Regions from separate parts of the Sphingobium agrisoli genome, predicted to be linked through region 3. Evidence: predicted binding sites of a transcription regulator. Region 3 holds the regulator's gene; each other region holds the start of a gene.
What was found. The regulator LexA, encoded in region 3, represses DNA repair genes until DNA is damaged. The targets are predictions, from matches to a motif close to GTTCCNCNCTTGTTCT.
Positions count from the first base shown of each region.

Region 1: uvrA (excinuclease ABC subunit UvrA) is a predicted target of LexA. The motif match lies at 2,064-2,079, and genes of this name have one in related genera.
Region 2: ACETPF_RS12550 (DNA recombination protein RmuC) is a predicted target of LexA. The motif match lies at 1,532-1,547, and genes of this name have one in related genera.
Region 4: ACETPF_RS07790 (PA0069 family radical SAM protein) is a predicted target of LexA. The motif match lies at 1,796-1,811, and genes of this name have one in related genera.

Region 1 covers NZ_JBHDJI010000003.1:97,060-100,271, reverse strand. The annotation lists gene uvrA (excinuclease ABC subunit UvrA) at 1-2,016, opposite strand, end outside; gene ACETPF_RS06925 (calcium-binding protein) at 2,593-3,212, shown strand, end outside.
Region 2 covers NZ_JBHDJI010000007.1:59,352-62,563, forward strand. The annotation lists gene ACETPF_RS12545 (aminotransferase) at 181-1,365, shown strand; gene ACETPF_RS12550 (DNA recombination protein RmuC) at 1,562-3,010, shown strand; gene ACETPF_RS12555 (DUF7010 family protein) at 3,118-3,212, opposite strand, start outside.
Region 3 covers NZ_JBHDJI010000011.1:89,736-92,947, forward strand. The annotation lists gene moaC (cyclic pyranopterin monophosphate synthase MoaC) at 1-367, shown strand, start outside; gene ACETPF_RS16710 (molybdopterin molybdotransferase MoeA) at 364-1,545, shown strand; gene lexA (transcriptional repressor LexA) at 1,622-2,293, shown strand; gene ACETPF_RS16720 (ComEC/Rec2 family competence protein) at 2,314-3,212, opposite strand, start outside.
Region 4 covers NZ_JBHDJI010000003.1:259,838-263,049, reverse strand. The annotation lists gene ACETPF_RS07800 (MFS transporter) at 1-39, opposite strand, end outside; gene ACETPF_RS07795 (TetR family transcriptional regulator) at 126-689, shown strand; gene ACETPF_RS07790 (PA0069 family radical SAM protein) at 719-1,786, opposite strand; gene moaB (molybdenum cofactor biosynthesis protein B) at 1,959-2,486, opposite strand; gene ACETPF_RS07780 (lytic transglycosylase domain-containing protein) at 2,486-3,212, opposite strand, start outside.

The DNA.
Region 1 (3,212 bases), on a different contig from region 3:
GACGCCGCGCAGATTGTTGGCGCGGGCGTTGTGGACGGTGAGCTTCTTGCCCGTGCCCTTGCGCCGCTTGGCGGGGACTTCGATGCGGCGGGTGCCGTTCAGATAATCGGCGGTGAGGCTGTCCTTGTGGGCCAGGATTTCGGGCAGGGTGCCCTGCGCGACGATCTGCCCGCCATGGACGCCCGCGCCCGGCCCCATGTCGACGATATAGTCGGCGGCGCGGATCGCATCCTCGTCATGCTCGACGACGATGACGCTGTTGCCGAGGTCTCTTAGACGTTTCAGGGTCACGAGCAGGCGGTCATTGTCGCGCTGGTGCAGGCCGATCGAGGGCTCGTCGAGGACGTAGAGGACGCCCGACAGGCCGCTGCCGATCTGGGAGGCGAGGCGGATGCGCTGGGACTCGCCGCCCGACAGCGTGCCGCTGGTGCGGTCAAGGTTCAGATAGTCGAGGCCGACATTGTTGAGGAAGCCCAGGCGCTCGACGATTTCCTTGAGGATGGCGCGGGCAATCTGGTTCTGCTGGTCGGTGAGCTGCGCGGGGAGGGTGGAGAAGAAGCCCAAGGCGTCCACCACCGAGCGGCGGGTGGAGATGGAGATGTCTTCGCCGGCGATCTTCACCGCGCGCGCTTCGGGCTTGAGGCGGGCGCCGTGGCAGGTTTCGCAGGGCTGGGCGCGTTGGTATTTGCTGAGTTCCTCGCGCATCCAGGCGCTGTCGGTCTGGAGCATCCGGCGGTTGAGGTTGCCGATGACGCCCTCGAACGCCTTCTTCACCTCATAGCTCTTGCGGCCGTCCTGGAAGCGCAGCGTGACCGGCTTGCCGCCGGTGCCGTGGAGGATGATGAGCTGCACCTCGCCGGGGAGGTCGGCCCAGGGCGTGTCGAGGGAGAAGCCGAATTCCTTGGCGAGGGAGCCGAGCACCTGCATATAATAGGGTGATGGCGGGTTGGACTTCGCCCAAGGGACGATCGCGCCCTTTTTCAGGGACAGGGCTTCGTTGGGGACGACCAGTTCGGGGTCGAACTCCTGCCGCTCGCCTAGGCCGTCGCATGCCGGACAAGCGCCCTGGGGGGCGTTGAAGGAGAAGAGGCGCGGCTCGATCTCCGGAATGGTGAAGCCACTGACCGGGCAGGCGAATTTTTCGGAGAAGACGATGCGGTTGGCGGGGATGCCGGCGTTTTTCATTTTTCCGCCCGTCATCCCAGCGGAGGCTGGGATCTCAGGCGAGGTAGCGCTGCTGCCGCCTGAGGCCCCAGCCTTCGCTGGGGCGACAGCGGGGAGAAGGTCCGCCAACGTCCCGTCCGCCAAGTCCACATAGGCCAGCCCATCGGCGAGCTTCAGCGCCTGTTCGAAACTGTCGGCCAACCGCGTGCCCATGTCGGGATCGACGGCGAGGCGGTCGACCACGACTTCGATGTCATGTTTGTATTTCTTGTCGAGCGCGGGCGCGTCCTCGATCAAATACATCTCGCCGTCGATGCGGACGCGGGTGTAGCCCGCCTTCTGCCATTCGGCGAGTTCCTTGCGATACTCCCCCTTGCGCCCGCGCACGACGGGGGCGAGCAGGTAGAAGCGTGTGCCCGCCGGCAACTGCATCACGCGGTCGACCATCTGGCTGACGGTCTGCGCGCTGATCGGCTCGCCGGTGACGGGGCTGTAGGGGATGCCGACGCGCGCCCAGAGCAGGCGCATATAGTCGTAGATTTCGGTGACGGTCGCGACGGTCGAGCGCGGATTGCGGCTGGTCGTCTTCTGCTCGATCGAGATGGCGGGGGAGAGGCCTTCGATATGCTCGACATCGGGCTTCTGCATCATCTCTAAGAACTGGCGCGCATAGGCGGAGAGCGACTCCACATAGCGGCGCTGCCCCTCGGCATAGATGGTGTCGAAGGCGAGGCTGGATTTGCCCGAGCCGGAGAGGCCCGTGATGACGACAAGGGAGTCGCGCGGCAGATCGACGTCCACGCCTTTGAGATTATGCTCGCGCGCGCCGCGGACGGAAATGTGGGTCAGCATTCGCTAAAGCTCTGCTTCTGGATATGGGTAAGGCTCATTGGGGTAGTGTTCCAGATTTGTTCTTGCGCTGCAAGTCGGGCTACGGTTCGGTAGGGAAGATGGCGACGCGACGGGCGGTCGGCAAGAATCGGTTACGCACCCATGGCAGTTTCTTGAAGAGGTAAATGAGCGAAGCCCCGCGCGAATGAAAGGCACTGTGAAGCCCCGCCGCGGCAGGGGGGGGCGGGGCTGACCGTCTAGGAATGTCCGCTTGGCAACAAAGCCGTGATGGAGATGCGACTGAAGAATTCCTGCCGAATGCGTCACCCACCACCGCGCGCGAACCAATGGCGGGGCCAACTCGTTCCGACTGAGCGCGGTGGCGAGCGAGGCACGCGGCGAGCGGGGCGATCTATTAGGAGGCGGATGGGGGATGGCGCGGCTTTGCTGTTCGCGCGGGTCGCGGCAGGGACGGCGTTGACGGATGCGGACTTGGGAGGGAGCGGCGGCGAATAGCGTCCTTTGTGTACAAGCCGTTGAATTGGCTTTACGATCATCGAACTTGTCCGTTATCTGCTGGGCCGGAGGAGAAACAGGATGCTTACCGCCAATGGCCGTTTTGAAGCGGAGCGTGATGTCGACTGGTTCCGCATCCGGCTTGAGGCGGGAAAGACCTATATCTTCACCCTGTCGGACGCCTTCGGCATCGGGCTCCGGCTGCCCGATGGCTCCGCCGTCACGCCGCATTATGACCGGACGGCCGGGTTCCTCCTGACTACGGTCGGCTATTATGCCGAGTCGACGGGAGATTATTGGGTTTCCCTGTCCGGCGCTAATGTGCAGGACTATAGCGTCACGGTGACGGAGCAGGTGGACCCCACGCCGCCCTGGATCAATACGCCTCTGGTCCTGATCATCGGAGAAGGCATCTGGCCCGCTCAGGTCGATCCGAGCCGCGCCGAAAGCTGGTATGCCGTCGATCTGACTGGCGGCCAGTCCTACGCCATCGGCGGTGGCTATGAGGAGGTCTATATCGCCGACGCCGAAGGGAACGTGCTGACGCGACCATTCCACAGCCACCTGGGTCATTTCACCCCTGACGAGTCCGGGCGCTATTATCTGAGCATCATCTTCAATATCAATGGCGACATGCTCAAGATCGACCCGGTGGACGACGATCATGGCACGTCGCCGGCGCAGGCGGGCTCGCTGAACGC
Region 2 (3,212 bases), on a different contig from region 3:
CCTTGCGGATGCAGTGGTTAAATTTCCCTTATGTATGTTTCATTACGGCCCCGGCCGCATTTATATTACCAAATATTGACCGACTGCCGCCCCATGGACGCTTTTACTTGCTCCTGGATCGCCAATATCCCCCCGCCGCCCCCCTTGCGTCCGTCCGCCGGTCGCGGCAGACCGGCGACAATGATCGACACCCCCGCCCGCGCGCCGATCGGCCACCCGGTCTATCGCGCCATGCCCGCCACCATCTTCGAACATATGTCGGCGCGCGCGCGGGAAACCGGGGCGATCAACCTGGGGCAGGGCTTTCCCGAAGGCCCCGGCCCCCGCGCGGTGCTGGAGGCGGCGGCCAACGCGCTGCTCACCCGCTCCAGCCAATATCCGCCCGCACCCGGCCTTCCCGAACTCCGCGCCGCCGTGGCGGACCATTATGCCCGCCACCAGCATCTCGACCTCACGCCGCCGGAAGTCATCGTCACCTCCGGCGCGACCGAGGCGATCGCCGCCACCCTGCTCGCGCTGGTGCGGCCCGGTGACGAAGTGCTTCTGCTCGCACCGCTCTACGACGCCTATCTCCCGCTGGTGGAGCGCGCCGGAGGCGTAGCCCGCGTCCTCACCCTCGCCCCACCTGACTGGCGCATCACGCGCGAGGCGCTGGCCGAAGCGATCACCCCCCGCACCCGGCTGCTGCTGCTCAACAACCCGGTCAACCCGACCGGCATCGTCCTGCGCGACGAAGAACTGGCCTTGCTGGCGGAAATCTGCGTGGAACACGACCTCATCGCCATCTGCGACGAAGTGTGGGAACAGCTCACCTATGACGGCCGCCGCCATCGCCCGCTGATGGCGTTCCCCGGTATGCGCGACCGCACGGTCAAGATCGGGTCGGCGGGCAAGATCCTTGCCGTTACCGGCTGGAAGGTCGGCTGGATGTGCGCCGCCCCGCCCATCGCCACCCTGCTCGCCCGCGCGCACCAGTTCCTGACCTTCACCACCCCGCCCAATCTGCAATGGGCGGTGGCGGAGGCGCTGGCCTGGCCCGATGCCTGGTTCGACGATCAGCGCGCCGCCAACCAGGCGTCGCGCGACCGGCTGGCGGCGGGGCTGACCGCCGCCGGCTATGCCGTGCAGCCCAGCGGCGCGACCTGGTTCCTGACGATCGACCTCCCCGCCTCCGGCATCCCGCTCGACGATGTCGCCTTCTGCGAACGGATCATCGCGGATGCCGGCGTGGCGGCGATCCCCATTTCCGCCTTCTACCCCCACGATCCCGTCGCCCATCTCGTGCGGCTCTGCTTCTGCAAGAGCGACGCGACCCTCGATCAGGCGATCGAACGCCTCGCGGCCTTCCGCGCCTCGCTCCTCTGACGCTTGGGGCGCGCCCAGGGCCGGCACGGCGACCAGCACCAGCCCCCGCTCTCATGGCGCAGGCGGCGTGACGGCGGATAGTTCGTTAGCTACCTAATGATATTTTACACCGCGTACAGCTGTCCAACTCGCTGTCCAACTTGCCCCCGCCGCCCCCCTCCGCTAAGTTCGCCTTTCGTTCTTGTCAGGGAAGCATATGGACAGCCTCGCCGCCTTTTCGATCGTCGTTGCGTTGCTGGCGGGCCTTCTCGCCGGCTGGCTGCTGCGCGGCCGCGCTCTCGCGCCGCTCGCCGCTGAAAAGGCCGACCTCGCCGCCCGCCTCGACACCGCGACCGCCCAGCGCAATGCCGCCATCGCCGAACTGGCGGTCGGGCAGGAGCGCGTCGCCCAGGCCGCCGCCCAGACGGCCCGCCTCGAATCGGCACAGGCCGACGCCGCCCGCCAGATCGACACGCTTCGCTCCGAGCGCGAGGCCGCCCTGCGCGATCTCGCCGCCCTGCGCTCCGATGCCCAGGCCCGCGCGCAAGCCTTCGAGGCGCAGATCGTGGCGCTGCGCGACGCGAAGGAACAGCTTTCCGCCCAGTTCAGCGAAATCGGCGGCCGCCTGCTCGAAAGCGCCCAGACCCAGTTCCTCACCCGCGCCGACCAGCGCTTCGCCCAGGCGAACGAGAAGAGCGAGGCGCAGTTGAAGACCCTCCTCAATCCCGTGGAAACCACCCTCAAACGCTATGAGGAAGGGCTGGCCCGCGTCGAAAAGGAGCGCGTCGGCAGCTATGCCGAATTGCGCGAGGCGATCGTCCAGGTGCAGCAGGGCCAGGGCCGCGTCACCGAGGAAACCGCCAAGCTCGTCAACGCGCTGCGCGCCGCGCCCAAGACGCGCGGCCGCTGGGGCGAACAGCAGTTCAAGAACCTCATCGAAACCGCCGGCCTATCCCCCTTCGTGGACTTTCAGGAGGAAGTCTCTGTAACCGTGGAGGAAGGCCGGCTGCGCCCCGACTTCATCATCCGCCTGCCTGGCGACCAGCAGCTGGTGGTCGACGTCAAATGCTCGCTCGAAGCCTATCTGAACGCGGTCGATCAGGTCGATCCGACCTTGCGCGACCGCCACCTCGCCGACCACGCCCGCGCCGTGCGTACCCATGCCGACGCGCTGGGGCGCAAGGCCTATTGGGAACAGTTCGCCAAGGCGCCGGACTTCGTCATCATGTACGTCCCCGGAGACAATTTCGTCACTGCCGCCCTCGAAGCCGATATGGACCTGTGGGAACGCGCCGCCCGCAACCGGGTCATCATCTGCGGCCCCGCGACCTTCCTGCCGCTGGCCCGCACCCTTGCCGGCCACTGGCGTCAGGCCAAGATGCAGGACCAGGCCCGCGAGGTCGCGGAACTCGGCAAGCAGCTCTACGAACGCCTCGCCACCGCCGCCACGCACCTGAAGCGCCTCGGCTCCGGCCTCACCAGCGCGGTCGACAATTACAACAAGTTCGTCGGCAGCTTCGACCGCAGCGTCCTGCCCGCCGGCCGCCGCTTCCGCGATCTCAACGTCGAAACCGGCGGGAAGGAGATCGACGCGGTGGAACCGCTGGAACTGCTGATACGGGACGCGCAATCGGACGAAGCGCGCGCGTTGCCGGCTGCCGAATGACGGCACAGACACGTCTCGCGACCAGGCATCGGAATCTGTCCGTTATCGCACGGGAACCGCATCGCAAAGTCGGCAGCACATGTGTCACACCATGCGGCTGATTGGCCTTAACGGACGGAAGACGGCTTTTTCATTGCGATGATGGCATAGACATAGGTCAATGCCGCCGCCGCGGCGATGCCCGCGCCACGCACGTCATCCG
Region 3 (3,212 bases):
GAGCGCGCAGGCCGCCGCCGCCATCGCGCAGGGCCTGGTCAAGAAAGGCGACGTTCTGGCCGTCGCGCGCGTCGCAGGCATCATGGCGGCCAAGCGCACTGCCGACCTCATCCCGCTCTGCCACCCGATCGCACTCAGCGCCGTGACGGTCGATTTCACGTTGGACGATGGCGGCGTCACCGTCACCGCCGCCGCGCGCACCGCCGGCCAGACCGGGGTAGAGATGGAGGCGCTGACCGCCGCCTCGGTCGCCCTCCTCACCATCTACGACATGGCGAAGGCGCTCGACAAAGCCATGGTCATCGGCGGCGTCCGTCTGGAATCCAAGACCGGCGGCAAGTCGGGCGACTGGCGACGCGCTCCATGAGCCTGCTCCCGGTCGCCGAGGCGCAGGCCCGACTGCTCGCGCTTGCGCCCCCGCTGCCGGCCGAGACCGTGCCGATCGCGCAGGCGACCGGCCGCTGGCTGGCGCAGGACATCAAGGCCTTGCGCGACCAGCCCTGGGCCGACCTTTCGGCGATGGATGGTTATGCCGTGCGCGCGGCCGACTATCCTGGCCCTTGGCGCCTGACGCAGGAAAGCGCGGCTGGTGCGGCCGCCCTCGCGCGCATCGGTCCCGGCGAAGCCTGCCGCATCTTCACCGGTGCGCCCCTGCCGCCCGGCGCCGACGCCATTTTGATGCAGGAAAACGCCACTCGCGACGGCTATCGTCTGACCGCGAGCGATGACCCTCTACCAGCCGGTCGCCATGTCCGCCCGGCCGCCTCCGATTTCGCGCGCGGCGCGACGTTGCTGGAGGCCGGCACGCATCTTGGCCCTGCCCAGATCGCGCTCGCGGTCCTCGCGGGCCATGGCGCGCTGCCGGTCCGCCGCCGCCCGCGCGTCGCGATCCTGTCCACCGGCAACGAACTGGTCCCGCCCGGCGCGCCGACCCCGCCCGGCTTTCTCCCATCCTCGAACGCGCCCATGCTGGCCGCGCTGCTCGCGGCCCTTCCCTGCGACGTCACCGACCTCGGCATCGTCCCCGACGATCTCGACGCCACCACCGCCGCGCTGGACAGTGCGCGATCGGCCGACCTCATCGTGTCGACCGGCGGCGCGTCGGTGGGCGATCATGACCTCATCCGCCCGGCCCTCGCGGCGGCGGGCGGCACGCTGGATTTCTGGAAGATAAGGATGCGGCCCGGCAAACCGCTGATGGCGGGCCGGATGGGCGACGCGCTCTTCCTGGGCCTGCCCGGCAATCCGGTGTCCGCCTTCGTCACCGCCACTCTCTTCCTGTTGCCGCTGGTGCGCCACCTGTCCGGTGCGGCCCGGCCCCTGCCGCAGACCAGCGACGCGCCACTGGCTTCACCGCTCCCCGCCACGGCCGAGCGCGACGAGTATCTCCGCGCCTTCCGCACCGGGGAGGGCATCGTCTCCGCCACCTCGCAGGACAGCGCCGCCACCGCCGCGATGGCACGCGCCGACTGCCTGATTTTGCGCCCCGCCGGATCGCCTCCGGCGCATGCCGGCGGTCGCGTCACAATCCTGCCGCTTGGCTGAATGTTACCGCGGAAACCCGTTGACTAATCCGCATGTGTTTCCTATGCGTTCCTCATACGTTCCATGGAGGACCGCGATGTTGACGCCCAAGCAGCAGGAATTGCTGAGCTTCATCCAGACCCGGCTTGAGGAAGGCGGCGTGTCGCCGTCGTTCGAGGAGATGAAGGACGCGCTCGACCTGCGCTCGAAATCGGGCATCCACCGGCTCATCAACGCGTTGGAGGAGCGCGGCTTCATCCGCCGCCTGCCCAATCGCGCCCGCGCGCTCGAAGTGCTGAAGCTCCCTGAAGCAATGCATCGCGCGCCCGCGCCGGTCGTGCAACTGAAGCCAAAGGCCGCGCCGGCGCTCCCGATCGCCGCCAATGACGTGGTCGAAATCCCGCTGCACGGCCGCATCGCCGCCGGCGTGCCGATCGAGGCGATGGAGGGGCAGACGATGCTGTCCGTCCCCGCTGCCCTGCTCGGCGCGGGCGACCATTATGCGCTCGAAGTATCCGGCGACTCGATGGTCGAGGCAGGCATCCTCGACGGCGACTTCGCGCTGATCCAGCGGACAGAGGTCGCGCGCGAGGGGCAGATCGTTGTCGCGCTGATTAATGAGGCCGAAGCGACGCTCAAATATTTCCGCCGCGACGGCGCGAAGGTACGGCTCGATCCCGCCAACGCCGCGTACGAACCGCAAATCTACGATCCGCGCCAGGTCCGCATCCAGGGCAAGCTCGCCGGGCTGCTGCGGCGTTATAACTAATCAGGCGAACTCATGACCCCTTAGCTCCCCGGCGAAAGCCGGGGCCCAGGGTTCGAAGCGCTAGGCGTGGGTTTTCGCGCCGGCCCAACAATCCACGGATGCGCGTCACCGGGCCTTGTGACGGTGTGAACTTCGGCCCGCGCCAGGTCGATCGACAATCCCCCCGTCCGTGCCAGCAGCCGCCGATCGACCTTCAGCCAGCGCGGCCGGCACCAGCGCGGCAGCCGCCGGTCGCTGATCACGATATCCGCCGCCGCGCAATCCCGCGCAAAGGTGGCCCGCTCGATCAGCATGTCGCTCCGCGTCAGCAGCAGCCGCCACCGCCTCCCATGCCGCTCCATCTCCAGCGCACAGAGATCGGTCGAGCAGCGCGCCGCCGGCAGGTCGGCAATGGCGCCGAGCTCGCCCGCATAGCCCGCGCTTTCGGCCAGCACGTCGCGCACATAGTCCCCCGCCCGCTCGCGCAGCAGGGCCATGCCAGCCCCGCTCCGCACCGCAACATGCCGGCCGTCCCCCGTGACCAGAACGTCAGGCGCTGGCGTGAGCAGCGCCAGCGTCATGCCGATGCCCACCGGCGCCAGCCCCGCCCAGCGCATGGCCGTCCGCCATAACAGGCACCAGAGCAGCCCGCCGGCGATCAGCCCGAACAGCAGCACCGGCATTACCGGCGCAACCATCGTCGCCATCGGGCTCGCCGCCACGCCGTGGGCGATCAGCAGCAGCAGGTCGAGCGCCTGCTCGGTCCCCCACCAGAAGGGCGCGCCCAGCCCCACCACGTCCAACAGCAGCGCCAGCGCCTCCAGCGGCATGACGACGAAGGTGGTGAGCGGGATCGCGACCAGGTTGGCGAACGCCCCCAGCAGCCCCGCCTTGTGGAAATGGAACAGCCCGATCGGCATCAGCGCCAGTTCGACCGCAA
Region 4 (3,212 bases), on a different contig from region 3:
CCGCGCGGACAGGCTGGCGGCAAGCGTGGTCGAGAGCATGGGCATCCCCCTTGGCTGATTTCGGGCTGGCGTTAAATTACGAGTGACATATATAAGGTCAAGATGCCAGTCGGAGCGAAGCGGATATGAAGGTCAGTCGGGAACAGGCCGCGCGCAATCGCGAAGCGGTGGTGCACACTGCTTCGCGCCTGTTCCGGGCGCAGGGCGTCGGTGGGGTCGGGATCGGCGATGTCATGCGCGCGAGCGGGCTCACCCATGGCGGCTTTTATAACCAGTTCGCGTCGAAGGAGGCTTTGGCGGCCGAAGCCTGCGCGGCGGCGCTGGCCAAGAGCGCTGAGCGATGGCGCGCGCTGGCCGGGCAGGCCGACGATCCGGTCCGCGCGATCGCGGACGATTATCTGAGCGCCCGCAATCGCGATTCACCCGAAGCCGGCTGCGCGCTCGTGGGCCTTTGCGCGGACGCGGCGCGGCAGGGCGGAGCGCTGGCCGAAGCGTTCGGCGCCGGCCTCGAAACGCTTGCCGGGATAGTCCAGAACGCCGCGCCGGATATGGATCGCCCCGCCACACTGGCGCGGCTGGCGCAAATGGTCGGCGCGGTCGCCCTGGCGCGCGGCGTCAGCGATCCGGCGCTGTCCGACGACATCATGGCGGCAGCGCGCCAAGCGGCCGGTCTTGGCGGCGCGGATTAACCGCGCCGCGCCAGCAGTTCCTCAATGCGTCAAAACAACCGCATCTGCGCGCCTTCCGGGGGGCGGAAGAGGTCGGTTCGAAGGGCGAGCCTTTCGCCGCCGAGGCCCGCGCGCTTGCGGGCCTTGAGGAAGCGGGTGCGCAGGAGATCGGCCCAGACGCCTTGCCCCCTCATCCGGGTGCCGAAGTTCGGATCATTGTCCCGCCCGCCGCGCAGGTCGTTGATGATCGCCATCACCTTGGCCGCGCGGTCGGGATAATGGGCGTCGAGCCAGGCGCGGAACAGGGGGGCGACCTCATGCGGCAGACGGACGGGGATGTACGTGACTTCGCGGGCGCCCGCCTCCGCCACGCGGGCGATCAGCGCTTCCATCTCATGATCGGTGATGGCGGGGATGACGGGGGAGATGCTGGCGGTGACGGGGACGCCGGCGTCGGCCAGGCGACGGATCGCGTCCAATCGGCGCAGCGGATGGGGGGCGCGGGGCTCCAGCGTGCGGGCAACGGCAGGGTCGAGGCTGGTGACCGAGAGCATGACGCCTGCCAGTCCGTCACGGGCCAGGTCGGCGATCAGGTCGATGTCGTGGAGGATACGGTCGGATTTGGTGGTGATGTAGGTCGGATGCCGGGTTTCGACCAGCACCTCAAGGATGGAGCGGGTGATGCGCCAGTCCTTTTCGATCGGCTGATAGGGATCGGTATTGGTGCCCATGGCGATGGTGGCGACCCGGTAGCTCTTCTTCGAGAGTTCGGCCCGCAGCAGCTTGGCGGCGTCGGGCTTGGCAAAGAGCTTGGTCTCAAAATCGAGGCCGGGGGAAAGGTCATGATAGGCGTGGCTGGGCCGGGCGAAGCAGTAGATGCAGCCATGTTCGCAGCCGCGATAGGCATTGATCGACTGGTCGAAATTGATGTCGGGGCTGGCGTTGCGGGTGAGGATGGTGCGGGAATGCTCGATCGTCACCTGCGTGTGGCGGCGGGGGACCGGGCCATCCAGAGTCTCGACCGCGTCGAGCCAGTCGCCATCCGCCTGCCGCTGGGGCAGGTTGAAGCGGTAGCTTTCGCCGTTCAGAGTCGCGCCACGGCCTTTTTCGATCGCCATGGTGTCAGGAGAACATATTGGGAACGCCGTGTCAATTTGTACAGCGAGTTGTACAGCTGAATCGGTATGCGAAAATCGTTAGGATGCTAATGAAATGGGAAAATACCGTTTATTATCAGGTATATAGTCGAGAACTTGTCTCCGGCGAGAGGCCCTTTGCGTGGATCGTTGCTCAGCGTTCGGTGAGGCGGGGCAGGAGGTCCACGAAGTTGCAAGGGCGGAACCGGCTGTCCAATTGGGTGACGAGGATGCCGTCCCAGGCGTCCCTGACGGCGCCGGTCGAGCCGGGGAGCGCGAAGATATAGGTTCCGCGCGCGACGCAGGCGGTGGCGCGGGACTGGATGGTCGAAGTGCCGATGCTTTGGTAGCTGAGCCAGCGGAACAGCTCGCCGAAGCCGGGGATTTCCTTGTCCTGCACCTGGGCGAGCGCTTCGGGCGTCACGTCGCGGCCGGTGACGCCAGTGCCGCCGGTGGTGAGGATCACGTCGATTTGCGGGTCATCGATCCAGGCGTGGAGTCGGGCGACGATGGCGCTCCTGTCGTCCCGCTCGATATAACGGGCGGCGAGGATATGGCCGGCGCTTTCCAGCCGATCGACCAGGGCGTCGCCCGAGCGATCCTCGGCAAGGCCCCGCGTGTCCGAAACGGTGAGGACGGCGATGCGGACGGGGATGAATGTCCGGCTTTCGTCGATCGGCATCAGTGCGCGCCGCCGAGCGCGCCGCCATTGTCCGCCTGGCTGAGGCGGACGAGCTTCATGCCCTTGGCGGTGGGGAAGGTCGGCCAGAGGCCCTGCGCCATGCCGGTCAGGCAATCGGCGCTGCCCTTCGCCTGGATCTGGTACATCCAGTAGTTCCGCATCACGATGTTCACGTAAGCGCGGGTTTCGTAATAAGGCAGCGATTCCATGAAGAGCAGCGGATCGCCCTTGTCCTTCACCTGCGCGTTCCAGCGTTCGACCGGGAGCGGGCCGGCATTGTAGGCGGCCATCACCTTGGGCAGCAGGCCGCCGGTCGCGCGCATGTCGCGCAGCGCCTCCAGATAACGCTGGCCATATTCCATGTTGGTGGAGGGGACGAACAGCTGCGAAGCGTCGGCCAGGCCCACGTCCCCGGCGGTGCCGGGGCGCACCTGCATCAGGCCGCGTGCGCCGGCGCTGGAGACGACATCGGTGCGGAAGCCCGATTCCTGAAGCGTGTGCGCGTAGATAAGCGAGGGGTCGACACGCCAGCCGCCGTCGGGCCGCCAGTCGGGCGCGGGGAAGCGGGCGAAGCTGGCGGGCTGGGTGCCGGCCGGGCCGTTATGGGCGAGGTAAAGCTGCGTCGCGGGCAGGTTGAGCGCGCTGGCGAGGCGGAGCAGCGCGTCATATTGCGGGGTGCCGCCGATCTTCGCCTGATAGCGCAGAAGTTCGTCGGCGCGGCCATTT